Regions from separate parts of the Kitasatospora sp. NPDC041988 genome, predicted to be linked through region 3. Evidence: riboswitches for the same ligand, from Rfam matches in the RefSeq annotation. Region 3 holds a riboswitch; each other region holds the start of a gene.
What was found. A riboswitch is a leader RNA that binds a small molecule or an ion and turns the genes downstream of it on or off. The one in region 3 is predicted to bind cobalamin.
Positions count from the first base shown of each region.

Region 1: another riboswitch for cobalamin. It lies ahead of metE (5-methyltetrahydropteroyltriglutamate--homocysteine S-methyltransferase); the one in region 3 lies ahead of nicT (Nickel transporter NicT).
Region 2: another riboswitch for cobalamin. It lies ahead of ACZ6NC_RS14305 (cobalamin biosynthesis protein); the one in region 3 lies ahead of nicT (Nickel transporter NicT).
Region 4: another riboswitch for cobalamin. It lies ahead of ACZ6NC_RS02975 (prenyltransferase/squalene oxidase repeat-containing protein); the one in region 3 lies ahead of nicT (Nickel transporter NicT).

Region 1 is NZ_JBVJCO010000065.1:16,872-21,149, forward strand. It holds gene metE (5-methyltetrahydropteroyltriglutamate--homocysteine S-methyltransferase) at 1-2,021, opposite strand, end outside; cobalamin riboswitch at 2,185-2,406, opposite strand; gene ACZ6NC_RS38820 (CopD family protein) at 2,620-3,789, shown strand; gene ACZ6NC_RS38825 (ArsI/CadI family heavy metal resistance metalloenzyme) at 4,044-4,278, opposite strand, start outside.
Region 2 is NZ_JBVJCO010000011.1:158,298-162,575, forward strand. It holds gene ACZ6NC_RS14300 (cobyric acid synthase) at 1-1,232, opposite strand, end outside; gene ACZ6NC_RS14305 (cobalamin biosynthesis protein) at 1,229-2,194, opposite strand; cobalamin riboswitch at 2,288-2,448, opposite strand; gene ACZ6NC_RS14310 (transcriptional regulator) at 2,673-3,383, shown strand; gene ACZ6NC_RS14315 (alpha/beta hydrolase family protein) at 3,546-4,278, shown strand, end outside.
Region 3 is NZ_JBVJCO010000010.1:47,980-52,257, forward strand. It holds gene ACZ6NC_RS12705 (EamA family transporter) at 1-454, shown strand, start outside; gene nicT (Nickel transporter NicT) at 488-1,639, opposite strand; cobalamin riboswitch at 1,673-1,863, opposite strand; partial or broken gene ACZ6NC_RS12715 (ArsR/SmtB family transcription factor) at 1,946-2,287, shown strand; gene ACZ6NC_RS12720 (SRPBCC family protein) at 2,432-2,911, opposite strand; gene ACZ6NC_RS12725 (RNA polymerase sigma factor) at 2,908-3,426, opposite strand; gene ACZ6NC_RS12730 (DUF3995 domain-containing protein) at 3,565-4,017, shown strand; gene ACZ6NC_RS12735 (Fpg/Nei family DNA glycosylase) at 4,099-4,278, opposite strand, start outside.
Region 4 is NZ_JBVJCO010000002.1:5,798-10,075, forward strand. It holds gene ACZ6NC_RS02970 (SCO2322 family protein) at 42-731, opposite strand; gene ACZ6NC_RS02975 (prenyltransferase/squalene oxidase repeat-containing protein) at 1,130-2,413, opposite strand; cobalamin riboswitch at 2,501-2,621, opposite strand; gene ACZ6NC_RS02980 (TetR family transcriptional regulator) at 2,785-3,447, opposite strand; gene ACZ6NC_RS02985 (glycosyltransferase family 4 protein) at 3,739-4,278, shown strand, end outside.

The DNA of each region.
Region 1 (4,278 bases), on a different contig from region 3:
GCGTCGAGCTCGTCGATCGCGGTCATGATCGCACCGAACTCGGCGTAGCACATGTGAGTGTGGATCTGGGTGTCGGCGCGTACCCCGGAGGTGGCGAGCCGGAAGGCGGCGGTGGCCCAGTCCAGGTAGGCCGGGCGGTCGCCGGCCCGCAGCGGCAGGGTCTCGCGCAGGGCCGGTTCGTCGACCTGGACGACGGTGGCACCGGCGGCCTCCAGATCGGTGACCTCGTCGCGCAGGGCGAGGGCGACCTGGAAGGCGGTCTCGGCGAGCGGCTGGTCGTCGCGGACGAAGGACCAGGCAAGCATGGTGACCGGGCCCGTCAGCATCCCCTTGACCGGACGGTCCGTCAGGTCCTGGGCGTAGCGGAACCAGTCGACGGTCATCGGGTGCGGGCGCGAGATGTCGCCGGCCAGCACCGGCGGGCGCACGTACCGGGTGCCGTACGACTGCACCCAGCCGTGCCGGGTGGCCAGGTAGCCGGTGAGCTGCTCGGCGAAGTACTGGACCATGTCGTTGCGTTCGGGCTCGCCGTGGACGAGCACGTCCAGCCCGGCCTTCTCCTGGAACGCGATCACCTCGCGCACCTCGGCCTCGATGCGCTCCCGGTAGGCGCCCTCGTCGATGCGGCCGGCGGTGAGGTCGGCGCGGGCGACGCGCAGTTCGGCGGTCTGCGGGAAGGAGCCGATGGTGGTGGTCGGCAGCAGCGGCAGGCCGAGTCGGGTGCGCTGGGCCTCGGCGCGCTCGGGGTAGGCCTGGGCCCGGCGGCCGTCGGCCTCGGTGACGGCGGCGGTACGGGCGCGGACGGCCGGGTCGCGGGTGATCGGCGAGCCGGCCCGGGAGGCGAGGTCGGCCCGGTTGGCGGCGAGTTCGGCGGCGATCGCGTCGGTGCCCTCGCGCAGGCCGCGGGCGAGCAGGGCGGTCTCGCCGGCCTTCTGACGGGCGAACGCGAGCCAGCGGGCGATCTGCGGGTCCAGGTCGCGCTCGTCGGCGGCGTCCAGCGGGACGTGCAGCAGGGAGCAGGACGGTGCGACGTCGACCCGGTCGGCGAGGCCGAGCAGGGTCGCCAGGGTGGTCAGCGACTTCTGCAGGTCGTTGATCCAGATGTTGCGGCCGTCGACCACGCCGGCGACCAGGCGCTTGCCGGGGAGTCCGCCGACGGCGGCGAGGGCGTCGAGGTTGGCCGCGGCCGAACCGGTGAAGTCCAGTGCGAGGCCGTCGACCGGCGCCTTGGCGAGCACGGGCAGCGCCTCGCCGAGGCGGTCGAAGTAGCTCGCGACGAGCAGCTTGGGCCGGTCGGTGAGGGCGCCGAGGTCGCGGTAGGCGCGGGCGGCGACGTTCAGCTCGGCCGGGGTGCGGTCCTGGACGAGCGCGGGTTCGTCCAGCTGCACCCACTCGGCGCCGGCGGCGCGCAGGTCGGCGAGGAGTGCGGCGTAGACGGGCAGCAGCCGGTCGAGCAGGGTGAGCGGCTGGAAGTCCTCGGCCACCCCGGGGGCCGGCTTGGCGAGCAGCAGGTAGGTGACGGGGCCGACCAGCACCGGCCGGGCGTCGTGGCCGAGCGCGACGGCCTCGCGCAACTCGGCCACCTGCTTGGCCGGGTTCGGGGTGAAGACGGTGCCGGGGCCGAGTTCGGGCACCAGGTAGTGGTAGTTGGTGTCGAACCACTTGGTCATCTCCAGCGGCGCGACGTCCTGGGTGCCGCGCGCCATGGCGAAGTAGCCGTCCAGCGCGTCGGCGTCGACGGCCGCCCGGTGGCGGGCGGGAATCGCACCGACGGCGACGGTGGCGTCCAGCACGTGGTCGTAGAGCGAGAAGTCGCCGGTGGGGACTTCCCGGATGCCGGCGTCGGCGAGCCGGCGCCAGTTCTCCCGGCGCAGGTCGGCGGCGGTGGCCAGGAGGGCGCCGGCCGCGACCGCACCCTTCCAGTAGCCCTCGATCGCCTTCTTGAGCTCCCGGTTCCGGCCCTGCCGGGGGTAGCCGTGGGCGGTGGCCCGGGTTGCCGCGGCTGCGGAATTCGCTGTCAAGGGACTCTCCTTCGCGAGCCTGTCTCCTGTGGTCCCCGATGACGGGACGCAGGCGCGAAGGGTGACGAACCGGGCGGGGCCACGAGCGCACGAAGAGCGCCCAACCCGCCTGGTATGTACGCCGACCCGCCCACGAGGTCACCGGGATGGCCGCGCGCGATCGGTCGCGTGCGGGCAACGGGCAGGTCTTCGGACTCGCGGGCACGGCCGCCCCCGAAAGGGCGGACACCTACTGGCCGTCGCTTCCCAGACCCGGCCGGGCCCAGTGCGTATGACGGCGTTCGTTCCCACTCACCGCTGCGGGGCAGTCCCGGATTCCCACCGGGTTCCCTCTTGCGACGCGCCTGCCTGGCGGGCAGGGCGAACCAGCTGCCCGGCCAGCTTAGAGGGAGTCCGGCAGCCGGCGGACAGGGATTGGCTCAAGTCGTCCACATTCCGAGACGGCACCGGCCGGGGCTTCGGGCTCCGAACGAGGCGAAGCAGTGACAGGGCGCGCCACGAGGAGTCGACCGACCGGTAGCTCACAGGATGATGACGATTGAACAAGCAGCACCCCCCAGGCGACTAAGGGCGCCCTTATTTAGGCTAGCCTCACCTCATGCATCACGCCCTGCTGGCCGCGACCACGGCCGGATACACCATGCCCCAGCCCTGGCGGCTCCTCACCAAGGCCGGCTACTTCATCGGCCTCAGCGGAGCCATCGGCGCCACCATCACGTACGCGACCACCGTGCGCCCCGCGCTGCGCGCCGCGGAAACCAGCGGCCAGGACGCCGAGGTCCTGCGAAGAAGATCGGCGACCTACCTCGCCTGGGCAGGGGTGGTGCTGCTGATCGCCGGTTACTTCCAGCTCGCCGCCCGTCTCGCCCGCGCCGGCAAGGGCATGCCGTTCGGCGACGCCCTCGCCCCGGACCGGATCTGGGACTACCTCCACGCCCCGGCCGCCAAGGGCGCCTGGATCGCCCAGGGCACCGTCTACCTGGTCCAGAACGCTGTCCTGGCCGTCGCGGCCGCAGCCCTGATCGCCCTCTTCATACCGGCCAGCCGCCGCCACACGGACGCCATCGCCCTCACCGCGCTGCCGCTCTCCCTCGCCGTCACCCTGATCGCGGCCGTCCCCGCCACCAAGCCCGCCGACCTCGACCGCTGGCTCGACCTCGTCTTCGACCAGACCCACATCATCTCCGGCGTCGTCTGGCTCGGCGGCCTCGCCCTCCTGGTCGCGCTCGCCGGCACCCGCGGCCGCCTCGGCGACGGCGCCGGCCTTCTCTGGGCCGACATGTGGCGCCGGTTCAGCCTCGTCGCCATGATCTGCGTCGGCGCCGTCACCATCTCCGGCCTCTGGCTCAGCTGGAAGCACGTCGGTGCGATCTCCCAGCTCTGGACCACCGGCTACGGCATCGCCCTGCTGGTCAAGATCCTCCTGGTCGCCGGCCTCGTCGCCGCGGGCGCCTTCAACCAGTTCCGGCTGATGCCCCGCATCGCCCAGGCCCGCCGCGCCGACGACAGCTCCTCCCTCCTCCACCTGACCCTGCGGCACTTCCCGAAGGTCGTCTGGGGCGAGGTCGCCCTCGGCGTCGCCGTCCTCGTGGTCATGCCCTTCCTCGCCGGCTCGGCCCGTACCGAGTCCGGCAGTGCCAAGGCCGTCTCCTCCGGCAGCATCTTCGCCGCCGGGGCCGCCCTCGTCATCGCGCTGGCCGTCTCGCTCTACGCCACGGCCAAGGCCTCCGACGCCCTGTCCCGCCGCCCGGCAGCGGACGCCGCCTGAGCCGGTACGCCGAATCCCGACCACCGACCGCAGAAGGCCGCCCCGCGCCGATCCTTGGCAGGGGCGGCCTTGCCGTACGCCCACCCGCCCGGCGCCGCGCACGCTCGCCGCCCTCCGGTGCCGGACGCCACTCGGCCGGGGCTACCGCAGCGACCTCCGGACCGCCCCGAATCCCGGTGGCGATCCTTCCTGTCGGCCGCCCCGGGCCGGCGGGGAGCAGTGGCGGCGAAGGCGCCGTCGCCCCCTGTCGCCGCTCAGCCGGCGCAGGCGCATCCGGCAGCGCTCTTCGCCTCGACCGGCGTCCGCTGGGGATCGACCGCCTGCTCGTCGGGAGTGCAGCAGGCGGTGGTGCCGCAGCAGGCGTCCGGCGCGGCGGCAGCGCTCCTGCCGAGGGTGTCGGCGTCGGACTTGACGACGTAGACCTCCCAGGGCTCCTCACCGGGGCCGGTGACCCAGACCTTGTCCTGGAGGGCGTAGCAGCAGGAGGTG
Region 2 (4,278 bases), on a different contig from region 3:
TCATCAGAGAAGAACGCCTCCCCGCCCTCGACGGACACCACCCCGTGGTGGATCTCGTACCCCTCGACCCGCTGCCCGTACGCCTCGCCGACCGGCTGGCCGAGCACCTTCTCGGCACCGAAGCGGACGTGCGTGGGCAGCAGCCCGAGGCCGTCGACGGCGCCGGCCTTGGACTCGACCTCGTCCACGATGGTGCGCGCCAGCATCTGGTAGCCGCCGCAGACCCCGAGGACCGGCAGTCCGGCCGCCGCCCGCGCCCTGATCGCCTGCTCCAGGCCGCGCTCGCGCAGCCAGGCCAGGTCGGCGACGGTGGCACGGGTGCCGGGCAGGACGACCAGGTCGGCGTCGGCCAGCTCCTCGGGCCGGGTGGCCCAGCGGACCAGGACGCCCGGCTCCTGGGCCAGCGCGTCCAGGTCCGTGAAGTTGGAGAGCCGGGGGAAGCGCACCACGGCCACCCGCAGCACGTCCGCGCCGAGCGGCCCGCGCCCGGCGGTCCGGTCGACCACGGTCGACAGGTCGAGCGAGTCCTCGGCGTCCAGCCAGAGGTCCGGCAGCATCGGCAGGGTGCCCAGCACGGGGCGGCCGGTCAGCTCGCGCAGCATCTCCAGGCCGGGCGCGAGCAGCCGCGCGTCGCCCCGGAACTTGTTGACGAACCAGCCGGCCACGTGCCGCTGGTCCTGTGCCGAGAGCAGCGCCAGCGTCCCGTACATCGCGGCGAACACCCCGCCGCGGTCGATGTCGCCGACGACCACGACCGGCAGCCCGGCGGCGGTGGCCAGGCCCATGTTGGCGATGTCGCGGTCCCGCAGGTTGATCTCGGCGGGAGAGCCGGCGCCCTCGCAGACCACCACGTCGTAGCGGCGGCGCAGGTCGGCCAGGCACTCCAGGGCGCGCTCCAGCAGGACGGGCTTGCGTTCGCGGTAGTCCAGCGCGCCCACCTCGGCCACCGGGCGGCCGAGCAGCACCACCTGGCTGCGGCCGTCCGCGCCCGGTTTGAGCAGCACCGGGTTCATCGCCGCCTCGGGCTCCACCTTGGCCGCCTGGGCCTGCATCGCCTGGGCGCGGCCGATCTCGGCGCCGTCGGCGGTGACGAAGGAGTTCAGCGACATGTTCTGCGCCTTGAACGGCGCGACGGCGACACCCTGCCGGGCCAGCCAGCGGCAGATACCCGCGGTGACCACGCTCTTGCCCGCGTCCGAGGTCGTTCCGGCGACCAGCAGCGCGTTGCTCATGCGTTCCCCCTCCTTCTCGTGAAAGCCCGGATCACCAGGTGCCCGGCCACGGTCGTACCCAGTGCCAGCGCGCCCACCCGGCGGGAGAGCCGGCAGGCGCGTTCGATGTCGTCCACCGTCACCGGCCGCAGCTCCGCGCCCAGCACCGGCCGGTGCTCGACGCGCGAGCCGTAGTTCAGGGTCCCGCCGAGCCGGACGCCGACCGCTCCGGCGAAGGCCGACTCGGCCTGGCCCGCGTTGGGGCTCGGATGCGCGGAGCCGTCCCGGCGCCAGACCCGCCAGGCGGTCCGGGGCTCGGGCGCGGCGGCCACCGTCAGCAGGGCGGTCAGCCGGGCGCCCGGCCAGCCCGCCACGTCGTCCAGCCGCGCCGAGGCCCAGCCGAACCGGGCGTGCCGCGGCGAACGGTGGCCGACCATCGCGTCCAGGGTGTTGACGGCCCGGAACGCCAGCAGCCCGGGCGTGCCCGCGACCGTGCCCCAGACCAGCGCGTTCACCACGGCGTCTGCGGTGTTCTCGGCGACCGACTCGACCACCGCGCGGGCGATCTGCTGTTCGTCCAGCGCGCTCGGGTCGCGCCCGCACAGGTGCGGCAGCCGCGCGCGGGCCGCCGTCAGGTCGCCGGCGTTCAGTGAGCGGGCGATGGTCCGGGCCTCGCGGGTCAGCGAGGTGCCGCCGAGCACCGTCCAGGTCGCGGCGGCGGCCAGCGCGGCCCGGCCCAGCGGCCGGCGGCCGAGGACGCGCTCGGCGGCCACCGCGCCGGCGGCGACGGTGCCCACGCAGAGCGCGGTGTAGGCGGTGCCGGCGGCCCGGTGGTCGCGCCAGAGCCGCTTCTCCAGCCGGCCGGCCGCGCTGCCGAAGACGGCCACCGGGTGGCCGCGGCGCGGGTCGGCGAACCGGGCGTCGGCGAGATACCCCGCGGCGGCACCCAGCGCGAAGGCGGCGGCGCGGGTCAGCGGGCGCACGGCGGACAGCAGAGGGCTCGGAGGGGCGGGGCAGCCTGCATGGCGTGCGTGTCCTCACTCAGGGTCCGCGCCCTGGATCGACGTACCGGGGGCGAGAGTCTCCTGGCTTCCGGGTCGAACGCACTCCCGGGCCTTCCAGCGGCTTCTGACGGCCCGCCGTGGCATCGTCCGGACGTGCTCCCCGGTGACAGTGGCGGGACCGCGCCGGACTCTCACCGGCTTCCTCTGCATGCCTCCGTATTGGCTGAAGGATCCCATCACGCGGCCGAACCGCGAGTCAACCAAGGTCACGGAGGGTTTGGTCACACGGTCTTCATGTTTCCCGCCCCGTTTCCGTCCCCGTCGCTACCTCTGATCGTCACCCCCCGCAGGGGCATGACAGCCTGTGCGATCGTCCAGCGGCCTGTAGAGCCCTACAGTCGCGCTTCGTGTGTTCGGCGGCTGGGGCAGTCCAACCACCGACCCCTACCGTCGGGCCATGCGACGAAGACAGCCACCCGCCGTGCCCCCGGTGCCCTTCTCGCCCGCGGCCGCCCGCGCGCATCGCGCCGGCCTGGGCCTGACCCCCGAGCGGGTGGCCGAGGGCATGGCCGCGCACGGCGTGCGGCTGCTGCCCGCCCATGTGCTCGGCTGGGAGAGCGGCGAGCTGCGCCCCACCGAGGAGGAGTTCATCGCGCTGGCCCGCGCCCTCTGGTGCCCGCCGGCCCAGCTGATGGGCGTCCGCCCGGCCGGGCTGAGGGACTTCCGGGTCGCCCGCGAGCTCAACCAGGAGAACGCGGCCCGCAGGATCGGCATGGCCCTGCACCACTACCAGCGGGCCGAGGCCACCGGCCGCTGGGACGGTGACCAGGAGCAGACGTACGCGCTCGCCCAGGTGCTCGGCCTGACCCTGCGCGAGCTGGTCGCGGTGACGGGCCGTCGGGACGAGCTCGACCAGCGGCTGCGGCAGTGTGTGGACGGCCGCTGGCAGGCGCACGTCCGGGCGATCGGCCGGATCGTGCCGGTCGACGAGAGCGAGCTCGCCGCCGTGCTGACGGCGCTGCAGAACGAGAACCAGGTCTCCTCCCACTGGGGCGCCGGCAGCTGGGGCTCCCCGGCCCCGGCGGCGCGGAGCACGCAGCCGGAGCGGCCGCTCGGCGAGCGGTTCTGGGAGCTGCTCGGGCGGCTGGAGACCGAGATCCCGGCCTGAGCGTCTTCCCGGCACGCGCCCCGGAGCGAGCCCGGCATGACCCGGACGGCCGTGTCCGGTGGCCGGCCGCCGCCCCCGCGAGTGGACTGGTGGGCACACTGCCCAGTCCGCGACACTGGTGGGCACACTGCCCAGTCCGCGACCAACAGAGCGGGGAGCGATATGCGTTGGGGAACCGCGGCCGCCGTGGCGGCCGCCGTCGTCGGTACCGGGGCCGCCGTGCTGGTCATCGGCCGACGGGCCTCCGAGCGGATGGTCCGCCCGGCGGGCCGGGAGCGGGCCGCCGGCCCCGTCCTGGTCCAGGCCCTCGCCGCCGGACGCGCCACCTTCACCCGCAGCCCGGAGAGCGCCCGCCCCGGCCGCTGGGCCGTGGAGTGGGGCGACGGCGGGCACGCCGTGGTCGACGAGATCCTGCACAGCGACGAGCAGGGTGTCACCCGGCGGCTGGCCCGCGCGGACCGCGGCACCCTGACACCCGGCACCGCCGTCCGCTTCACCCCCCGCGTCCACCTCGGCGACCCGACCAGCGCCCTCGGCCTGCCGTACTCCGAGACCTCCGCGGCGGGCGAGCTGGGGGCCCTGCCCGCCTGGTACCTCGACGGCAAGCGCGGTACCTGGGTCGTGCTGATCCACGGCGCCGGCGCCGACCGGCAGCAGACCCTCCCGGTGCTTCCGCTGCTGGACCGGCTCGGCCTGCCCGTCCTGGCCGTCACCTACCGCGGGGACGCGGGCGCCCCCGCGTCCCCGGACGGCCTCGGCCACTTCGGCGAGACCGAGTGGCGGGACGTCGAGGCGGCCGTGCGGCTCGCCCTGGACAGCGGCGCCGGCCGGATCCTCCTCTACGGCTGGTCGCTCGGCGCCACCATCGCCCTGCAGACCGCCGCCCGGTCCGCCT
Region 3 (4,278 bases):
GGCGGCCGCCCGGCGGGTGCTGGCTCTCACCCTTGGCGCCGCCTTCGGCTTCGGCGCGGTGATGGCCCTGATCGCGCACGCCTCCACCGGTGGCGGACTGCTGCTGGTGCTCTGCGTCCAGCGGCTCTGCAACGTCGCCGTCGGCGGCGGCGCGCTGCTGCTCAGCCTGCACCGCGACGGAGGCGAAGGCGGAGGCGGCAGCCGGCTCCTGCCCGGCCTGCGGGCGAGGCTCCCCGCGCTCACCGCGGTCGGCGTGGCCGACGTCGCCGCCAACGGCACGTACGCGCTGGCCTCGCACAGCGGCTCGGCCGCGGCGGCCGCCGTGCTGGCCTCGCTCTACCCGGTGGTCACCGCGCTGATGGCCCGCGGGGTGCTGAAGGAGCGGCTGCGCCCGGTGCAGGTGGTCGGTGCCGGGCTCGCCGTGGCCGGGACGCTGCTGCTCGCGGCGGCCTGACGGGCCGGCTGCTTCGCCGGCTGCTTTCGCCGACTACTTCACCGACTCCGACGCGGCGTCCTCCGGAGCAGCCGCCTTCACCGCCTGAGGGCTCCAGCGCTGCTCGACCCCCGCGAGCCGCCAGTAGGCGATCGCCGCCGCCCAGACCACCACGAACAGCCCGACGATCGCGTAGCCGACGTTGTCCAGCGAGATGTCCGCGATCCAGCCGCTGACCGGGTCGGTGAGGTCCAGCTTCTCGTGCAGCACCCCGACCAGCTCGATGGTGCCGATGATGAACGCCACCGCGATCGACAGTCCAGTGATGGTCAGGTTGTAGTACACCTTGCGTACCGGGTTGGAGAACGCCCATTGGTACGCGAAGTTCATGAACGTCCCGTCCAGCGTGTCGAACAGGCTCATCCCGGCCGCGAACAGCAGCGGCAGGCAGACGATCGCGTACCAGGGCAGCCCGGAGGCCGCGCCGGAGCCGGCCATCACCATCAGGGTCACCTCGGTCGCGGTGTCGAAGCCGAGGCCGAGCACCATGCCGACCGGGAACATCTGGCCGGGCCGGGTGATCGAGCGGGTCGCCCGGTTCAGCACCCGGGCCAGGAAGCCGCGCGAGTTGAGGTGCTCCTCCAGCTCCGCCTCGTCGAACTGCCCGGCCCGCATCGAGCGGAACACCTTCAGGATGCCGAACAGGGCGGCCAGGTTGAGCGCGCCGATCAGGTAGAGGAAGGCACCGGAGGCGGAGGTGCCGACCACGCCGAGCCACTGGTGGGTGACCGACTCGTCGTCCATCAGCGTGTTGGCCAGCTGCGCGCCGCCCGCCACCAGGGCGGCCATGATGACCACCATCGACGAGTGGCCGAGGGCGAACCAGAAGCCCACCGAGACCGGGCGCTTGCCGTCCGCCATCAGCTTGCGGGTGGTGTTGTCGATCACCGCGATGTGGTCGGCGTCGAAGGCGTGCCGCATCCCGAGGGTGTACGCGGTGATACCCAGGCCCACCCCGAAGACCTGGGTGCCGACCTCGTACTTCTCGGGGGCGACCAGGAATATGAGCGTCCCGAACGCCACCACGTGCATGGCCAGGATCACCCCGATCAGCCCGGCCGTGCGGACGGTGTCCTCCCGCCTCCAGCGGAAAGTGGGCAGGACGGACGGCGCCGCCGGAGCAGCGGCGGTTTCGGGCACGGTCATCTGCGGATCACGCTCCAGCACCTCGTGGAAAGTCGTTCGTGAGATGCCGTGGCCGGTCTCCTGGCTGACGGGGCTTCCGTACCCGCCTTCCCAGGCGCGCGAGGCGCCCAGTGGCGTCGTGGGTACGGACGACTCCCCCGATCACAGTGGCGAGGGCCGCTCCGGACTTGAACCCTGAGGGTCCGTCACCGGTCTTCCCGAGCACCACGGCGGGCAACACCGTAGGGGGCCGCGCAGCACCGTTGCAAGGCTGCGCACCTGCGCAGGTGTCCAGGATCACAGGCCGGGGCCTGCAAGAATGTCCGCATGCATCTCGTACCGGCCGACCGCGCGGGTCAGCGCACCATCGACGGGCACCGGGTCTGCGAGGCCATCGCCGCCATCGGCGACACCGGGCACGTCCGGTCCTGGGCCGAGCGGTTCTCACTGCTCGCCGACCCGGGGCGGCTCTCCCTGCTGCTCGCCCTGCACCGCGCCGGGCCGCTCGCCGTCAGCGACCTCGCGGTCGCCACCGGCATGCGCGACCCCGCCGTCTCCCAGGCGCTGCGGCTGCTCCGCACAGCCGGCGTGGTCACCGGGGACAAGGAGGGACGCGTGGTGCGCTACCGGCTCGTGGACGACGCCATGCGCCCCCTGCTGGACGAATGCGCCGCCGCCGAGCACCACGAGCCGGCGCCCGACACCGCCGGCGGCTCCGCGACGGACCACCACGAGCCCACCGCTGCGGCCGGCTGACTCACCTGCCGGCCCGACGGGGGCCCTGAGCCGGCATCATCCGTTCCGCGGCCGGTGTCACCCCTGCCGCACCAGCCGCTCGAAACGGCGCAGCGAGCGCCGGGCCAGCGGGTCGGTGGCGGGCCGCAGGGCCCGGGTGACCAGGCCGGCGGCGGGGAGGCGGAAGGCGCCGAGGAAGGCGAACCGGGTGCCGTCCGGCTCGGGGCGCGCCGCCATGCCGCCGAGCAGGAAGCGGCTGCGCATCAGGCACCAGCCGGGTGTCAGCTCGACGTCGAAGCGGGCCCGCAGCCGGCTGTGTCCCACCACCAGGGCCTCGGCGCGGCCGTCCGCCGGGCCCGCGGTGAGGCGGACGGTGCGGAGATCCGGCAGCCAGCGCGGCAGCCCGTCCTCCAGGTCCGCCGCGACGGCCCAGACCTGGTCGAACGGCGCGTCGATCACCGTCTCGCGGACGTCGGCGCCCGGGGTGACGGCGGCGATGACGTGCAGTCGGCGCACCGGGTCGAAGGCCGCCACCGGCCAGGGGGTCTGCGCGCTCACTGCTGCCACGCCCTTCGGAAGCTGAGTCGGGCCCGGGAGAGCCGGGACTTCACGGTGCCGGCCGCCACGCCCAGCAGGTCGGCGGTGGCCCGCTCGTCCAGGCCCTCCAGGTCGCGCAGCACCAGGACGGCCCGGTGCTCGGGGCTGAGCCGGGCGAGGACGTCCTCGATGTCGGTGGCCAGCTGCGGATCACCGGGGCGGGGCAGTTCGGAGAGGTCGGCCGGGACGCAGCGGGCGACCCGCTTCACATGCCGGACGGCCTCCCGGACGGCGATCGAGCGGACCCAGCCGAACAGCGCGGCCGGGTCCTGGAGCTGGCCCAGCTTGCGGAAGACGGCGATCAGCGCCTCCTGGGTCGCGTCGGGGCCGTCGTCCAGGGCGATCGGGCCGCAGAGCCGGCGGACGTAGGGCGTGACCAGCTCCAGCAGCTCGCTCACCGCCAGTTGGTCGCCGCGCTGGGCGGCGCGGACCAGGGCGGCGGGGTCGCTGGCGGTTCGGGTGTCGGGACCATCCACATCCGCATCAGAGGCGGCGGGAGGCCCGGACGTTCCCTCTCCCGGGCGACTTTCCGGTGTGACGCTCGCCACGGGAACGTCCGGCGGGCGGGGCCGCTCCTGCGGGTGACACACCGTCGCATCCCCTGGGGGACCACCATGAACCGCCGCCGTACCGCCGCCCTCGCCGTCGCCGCCGTGCTCGCCGCCGACGGCCTGCTGCACGTCTACTGGGCCACCGGCAGCACCTGGCCGGCGGCCGACACGGCGTCGCTCTCCCAGGCCGTGCTCAACGCCGACGTGCCGTTCACCCCGCCGGTCCTGGTCCCGCTCGCCGCGGCGCTGTTCACGGGGGCGGCCCTGGTCCTCGCCCGGGGCGGGGTACTGGACGGCCTGGCCGGCCGGCTGCCCGCGGTGGCGCTGCGCTGGGGCCCTCGCGCGGTGGCCGGCGGGATGCTCGCCCGCGGGCTGGCCGGGCTGGTCTGGGCGGCCGGGATCGGGGCCGACACCGGCTCGGTCTTCTACCCGCTCAACCTGGCGCTCTACACGCCGCTCTGCCTGGCCGGCGCGGCCGCCGCCTGGTCGGTCGCCCGCGGGCGGACGGACGGCTGACGGCTCCTGACCGGACCGGGTCGGGCGGCCGGGGACGGCTCAGGCCCGGCCGGCTCGGCCGGCTCGGCCGGCTCGGCGGCCTCAGGCCTGCTGGCAGGTCGGGCACCAGAAGAGGTTCCGGGCGGCGTGTTCCTCGGTCCGGACGTCGGTGCCGCAGACCAGGCAGGGCATCGCGGCCCGGCGGTACACGTAGACCTCGCCGCCGTGGTCGTCCACCCGGGGCGGACGGCCCATCGCCTCGGGGGTGTGCTCGGGGCGGAC
Region 4 (4,278 bases), on a different contig from region 3:
GGTCGATATATGTGGACCGGTCAACATATTCGGGTGCCTGTTCAGCGGCGGCGGCGCGCTTGCCAGACGGTGCCCGCGGCCAGGACGGCGACGAGCACGGCGCCGGCGATCACGCCGAGGTCCGGGCCGCTGGTGCCGGGCGAGCCGTCGTTGCGCGCGGTGGTGGCAGCGGCGTCGGCGGAGGAACGGTCGGAGGGCTGATCGTTGGGCCGGCCGGCTCCGCCGAGCTGGTCGGCGCAGCCGGCCTTCGGATAGCCGGCGATGGCGCAGAGCAGCCCGTTGGTGTCGTACCGCAGCGGCGGGGCGACGGTGGCCAGCACCTCGGCCGAGCTGGCGTTGCCGGGCACGACGGCGCAGGCGGTGCGGGGCCCGGGCGGGGTCTCGCCGGCGGCGTCGGCGGCGGTGCCGAAGTCCAGGACGACACCTACGCGCTTACGCCCCTGCTGCGCGGGCGTGCTGCCGCAGACGGTGGCGAAGTCCGGGGCGGTGCCGGGGCGGGCGGCGTCCCGGCCGCCGTCGGGGCTGACGGCGAAGCGCCACCCGTCCACGCCGCCGTCCGGTGGCACGTACACGGCGGGCCCCTGCTGCTGGTAGGCCCATGCGCCGTCGGACCACTTCCAGAACGACCAGTACCGGTACCCGGCGGCCTGCGCCGGCGCGGCCCCGAGGACCAACAGGATCAGCACCCCGGCCACCACCCCGGCGACGAACCGGACGAGCGCGGGCGCCACCCGCCGACAGCGACTGGGAGCCGCGGGTGCGGGGGCGAGCGTTGCCGGGGCGGCCGGTGTCGGGGCGAGCGTTGCCGGGAGCCGGCCAGGCAGGCCGGCGGGCGGCAGCGGGGTGGTGGGCGCGGGCCTGCCGGTGACAGTCGGCCGGCCGGTCGCCACCGGCGCGTCCACGACCTGGCGATCCGTGACCTGGCGATCAGTGACCTGGCGATCCGTGACCTCGTGATCAGTGACCTGGCGATCCGTGACCCCGTGATCCGCGACCTCGTGATCCGCGACCCGCCGATCACGGACTCGCCGCTCCGCAACCCGCCGCTCCGCACCGGAACACGAGCTCGCGGCGCCTGCCCCGGGAGTCGGCCCGGCCGGGCCGGAGCCGGTCGGGGTGGCGGGGCTGGTCACAGCTTCGGGCCGCGCTTGCGCTGGATGCTCAGGAGCACGCCGCCGCCGATGCCGATGAGCAGGCCGATGCCGATCGGCCACCACTGGCCGATGCCGCCGTCCTTCTTCTCCTTCGCCGGCGCGGAGGCGGCAGCCGAGGCCGAGGCCGGGGCGGTCGCCTTGGGCGCCGGGCCGAGGGCGGTCAGCTGCGCGACGAGGTCGCCGCCGAACGAGGCCGGGTCGCGCTGGGCGGCCTGGGCGACGAGTAGCAGGGTGGCGGTGGCGGAGGCGTCGGTGCCGCCCTTGGTCCAGGCGGTGCCCTCCTTGGCCAGCCAGTCCACCGCGCCGGTGGCCTGCTGCGGGTGGCCGCCCTGGATCAGGCCGAGCGCGGCCCAGGCGGTGGCGGTGTAGTCGGGGGTCGGGGCGGCGCCGGGGGTGGTCAGGGTGAGGTGCTGCCCGCCGGCCGCGAGCTGTGCGGTGAGGTAGGCGCCCGTGGCCTCGCCGGAGTCGGCGCGCGGCACGGCTGTCGGCGCGGAGCCGCCCGTGCCGGTGGAGCCGTCCGCGCACGTGAGCGCCTTGGGCGCGGCGTCGGTCCGGTTGGTGTTGGTGACCGGCAGCTTTCCGCCGACCGCGGCCAGCGAGGCCTGGCCGGTGGCGAGGGCGTTCGGTTCGAGCGCGCCGTCCGGCTTGGGCTGGTAGGCGAAGGCGCCGCGCTGGTCGGCGGGGGCGGCGCAGCCGAGCTGGAAGAGCGCCAGCCCGTCGAAGGCGTTCTTTCCGGCCTTGGCGACGCCGGCCGGGTCCACCTTGGCGGCGAGCAGGGCGTTGACGGCGAGGCCGGTGGAGTCGGCGTCGCCGGGGCTGCCGGGATTGTAGGCCCAGCTGCCGTCCGCGTTCTGGTTGGCCTTGAGCCACTGGACGCCCTTGTCGACGGCGTCCTGGTGCCCGCCGAGCGCGACCAGCGCCTGGACGGCGACGGCGGTCGCGTTGCTGTCCTCGGTCGCGGCGGCGCAGGCGGCCGCGGTGTCCGCGCGGAACGACGGCCAGCCGCCGTCCGCACACTGCTGGCCGGTGAGCCAGGAGACGGCGGAGTCGGCGGGCGTCACCTTGGCGCCGGCCAGCGCGGTGAGGGCGAGCGACTGCCGCCACACCCCGTCGAACGTCGGGTCGCCCTTGCCGTAGAGGCCTTCGGGGACGGCGGCGGCGCTGGGCGAGGGGCTGTCGGCGAGGGCCGGAGCGGCGGCGCCGCCGGTGAGCAGCGCGGCGGACAGGGCGGCGGCGCCCAGGCGGGCGGCGGTGAGCATGGTGGAGGTGAGCCTTTCGGTGAGCGGTGGTGGCCCGGGTGGGCCGTTCCGTAGACCTCGACGGTGCCGGGTGCGGGTGTGCCCGGTGTGGCCGCTCGCCTCTCCCCGGGCATTCCGACTCGCCCGGCCGTCCAGCGCCGGGCTCACGGTTGCGGGGTCAGTGCCGGATTCGCACCGGCTTTCCCCGGAGGAGAAGCGGGATGGAGTTGTCCTGCGGGTCGACTTTAGCCGCCGCACGGGGGCTGCCGAACCGGCCCGGGCGAGAACAGGTTCCACTTGGCCGGCGAGGCGCCGCCACAGGGCCCGGCGAGCACCGGCGAGCGCCGGCACCGGCAGCGGCGAGGCGGCGACGGGCCGGCGGCAGGCCGACGTCAGGGCAGGGTGAGCAGCCGGGCGGCGGTGTGCAGGTCGGCGCGGACCTCGGCGATCGAGGAGCGGCCGGAGAGCCAGGACACCAGGGCCGAGTGCCAGGTGTGCTCGATCACCCGGACGGCGGCGCGCTGGCTGTCGGTGGGCGGCCCCGACTGGCCGATCGCGTCCAGGATGAGCTGGCCGGTGGCGGTGCTCACGAGGTCCACCTCGGTACTGACCGAGCGGTCCGCGAAGGAGAGCGCCCGGACCATCGCCTCCGCCAGCAGTGGTTCGCGCTGGAGCGCGTGGAACGCGCGGGTGAGTGTCTCGGCGACCCGCGGGGCCGGTTCGAGCTCGGCCGGAGGGTGCCGCCGGACGTGCTCCTGAAGGCTCTGCAACTGCTCCAGCATGACCGCGACCAGCAGATGTACCTTCGACGGGAAGTACCGGTAGAGGGTGCCGAGCGCCACCTGCGCGCCCTCCGCGACCTCCCGCATCTGCACCGCGTCGTACCCGCCGCGGGCCGCCAGCGCGGTCGCGGAGCGCAGGATCCGCCGCCGCCGTTCGGCCTGCCGGGCGGTCAGCGGCGGGCCGTCGGGGTGCGGCGCGGGCTGCGGTGCGGAGCGCGGCGCGGGGTGCGCCGCGGCGGGCGGCGCAGGGTGTGGTGCGGCGGGCGACGGCAAGGGTGCTCCCGGTGCGCGAGACTGGCGGGGTGCTCCTGAAGTGCCGGAGCAGGTCCGGAACGGTTCCGGAGCAGGTCCGTCCTGCCGGTCCGGTGGAGCAGGTCCGGCAGGTCGGGCGGGTGATCCGGCGTGGCGTGAATCACCAGCCCTGGCTCCTGACGAGAAGCTACGGGCCGGTATCTTCAAGGTCTCTCATTGTTCACATGGTCAGTGGCGAACTCCACACCACACTGAAACCTGATCTACTTTACCGACCGGCAGCACACCTAGCAGCAGAGATGGGGGCCGAGGATGACCGCGCAACCGCTGCGGATTGCCCTGCTGTCGTACCGCGGCGACCCGTTCTGCGGCGGCCAGGGCGTCTACGTACGGCACCTTTCCCGTGAACTGGCCCGGCTGGGCCACCACGTGGACGTGATCGGCGCCCAGCCGTACCCCGTACTGGACGAGGTCGAGGGCCCCGGCTCGGTCCGGCTGGTCGAGTTGCCCAGCCTGGACCTCTACCGCGCCGACGACCCGTTCCGCACCCCGGACCTCGCCGAGTACCGCGGCCCGGTGGACGTGCTGGAGGTCGCCACGATGCGCACCGGCGGCTTCCCCGAGCCGCTGACCTTCTCGCTGCGCGCCCGCCGGTACCTCGCCCTGCACAAGGGCCGCTACGACGTGGTGCACGACAACCAGACGCTCGGCTACGGCCTGCTCGGCCTGGGGCGGCACGGGTTCCCGCTGGTCACCACGATCCATCACCCGATCACGGTGGACCGGCAGCTGGAGCTGGACGCGGCCCCCACCCGGCTCAGGCGGCTGTCGCTGCGCCGCTGGTACGCCTTC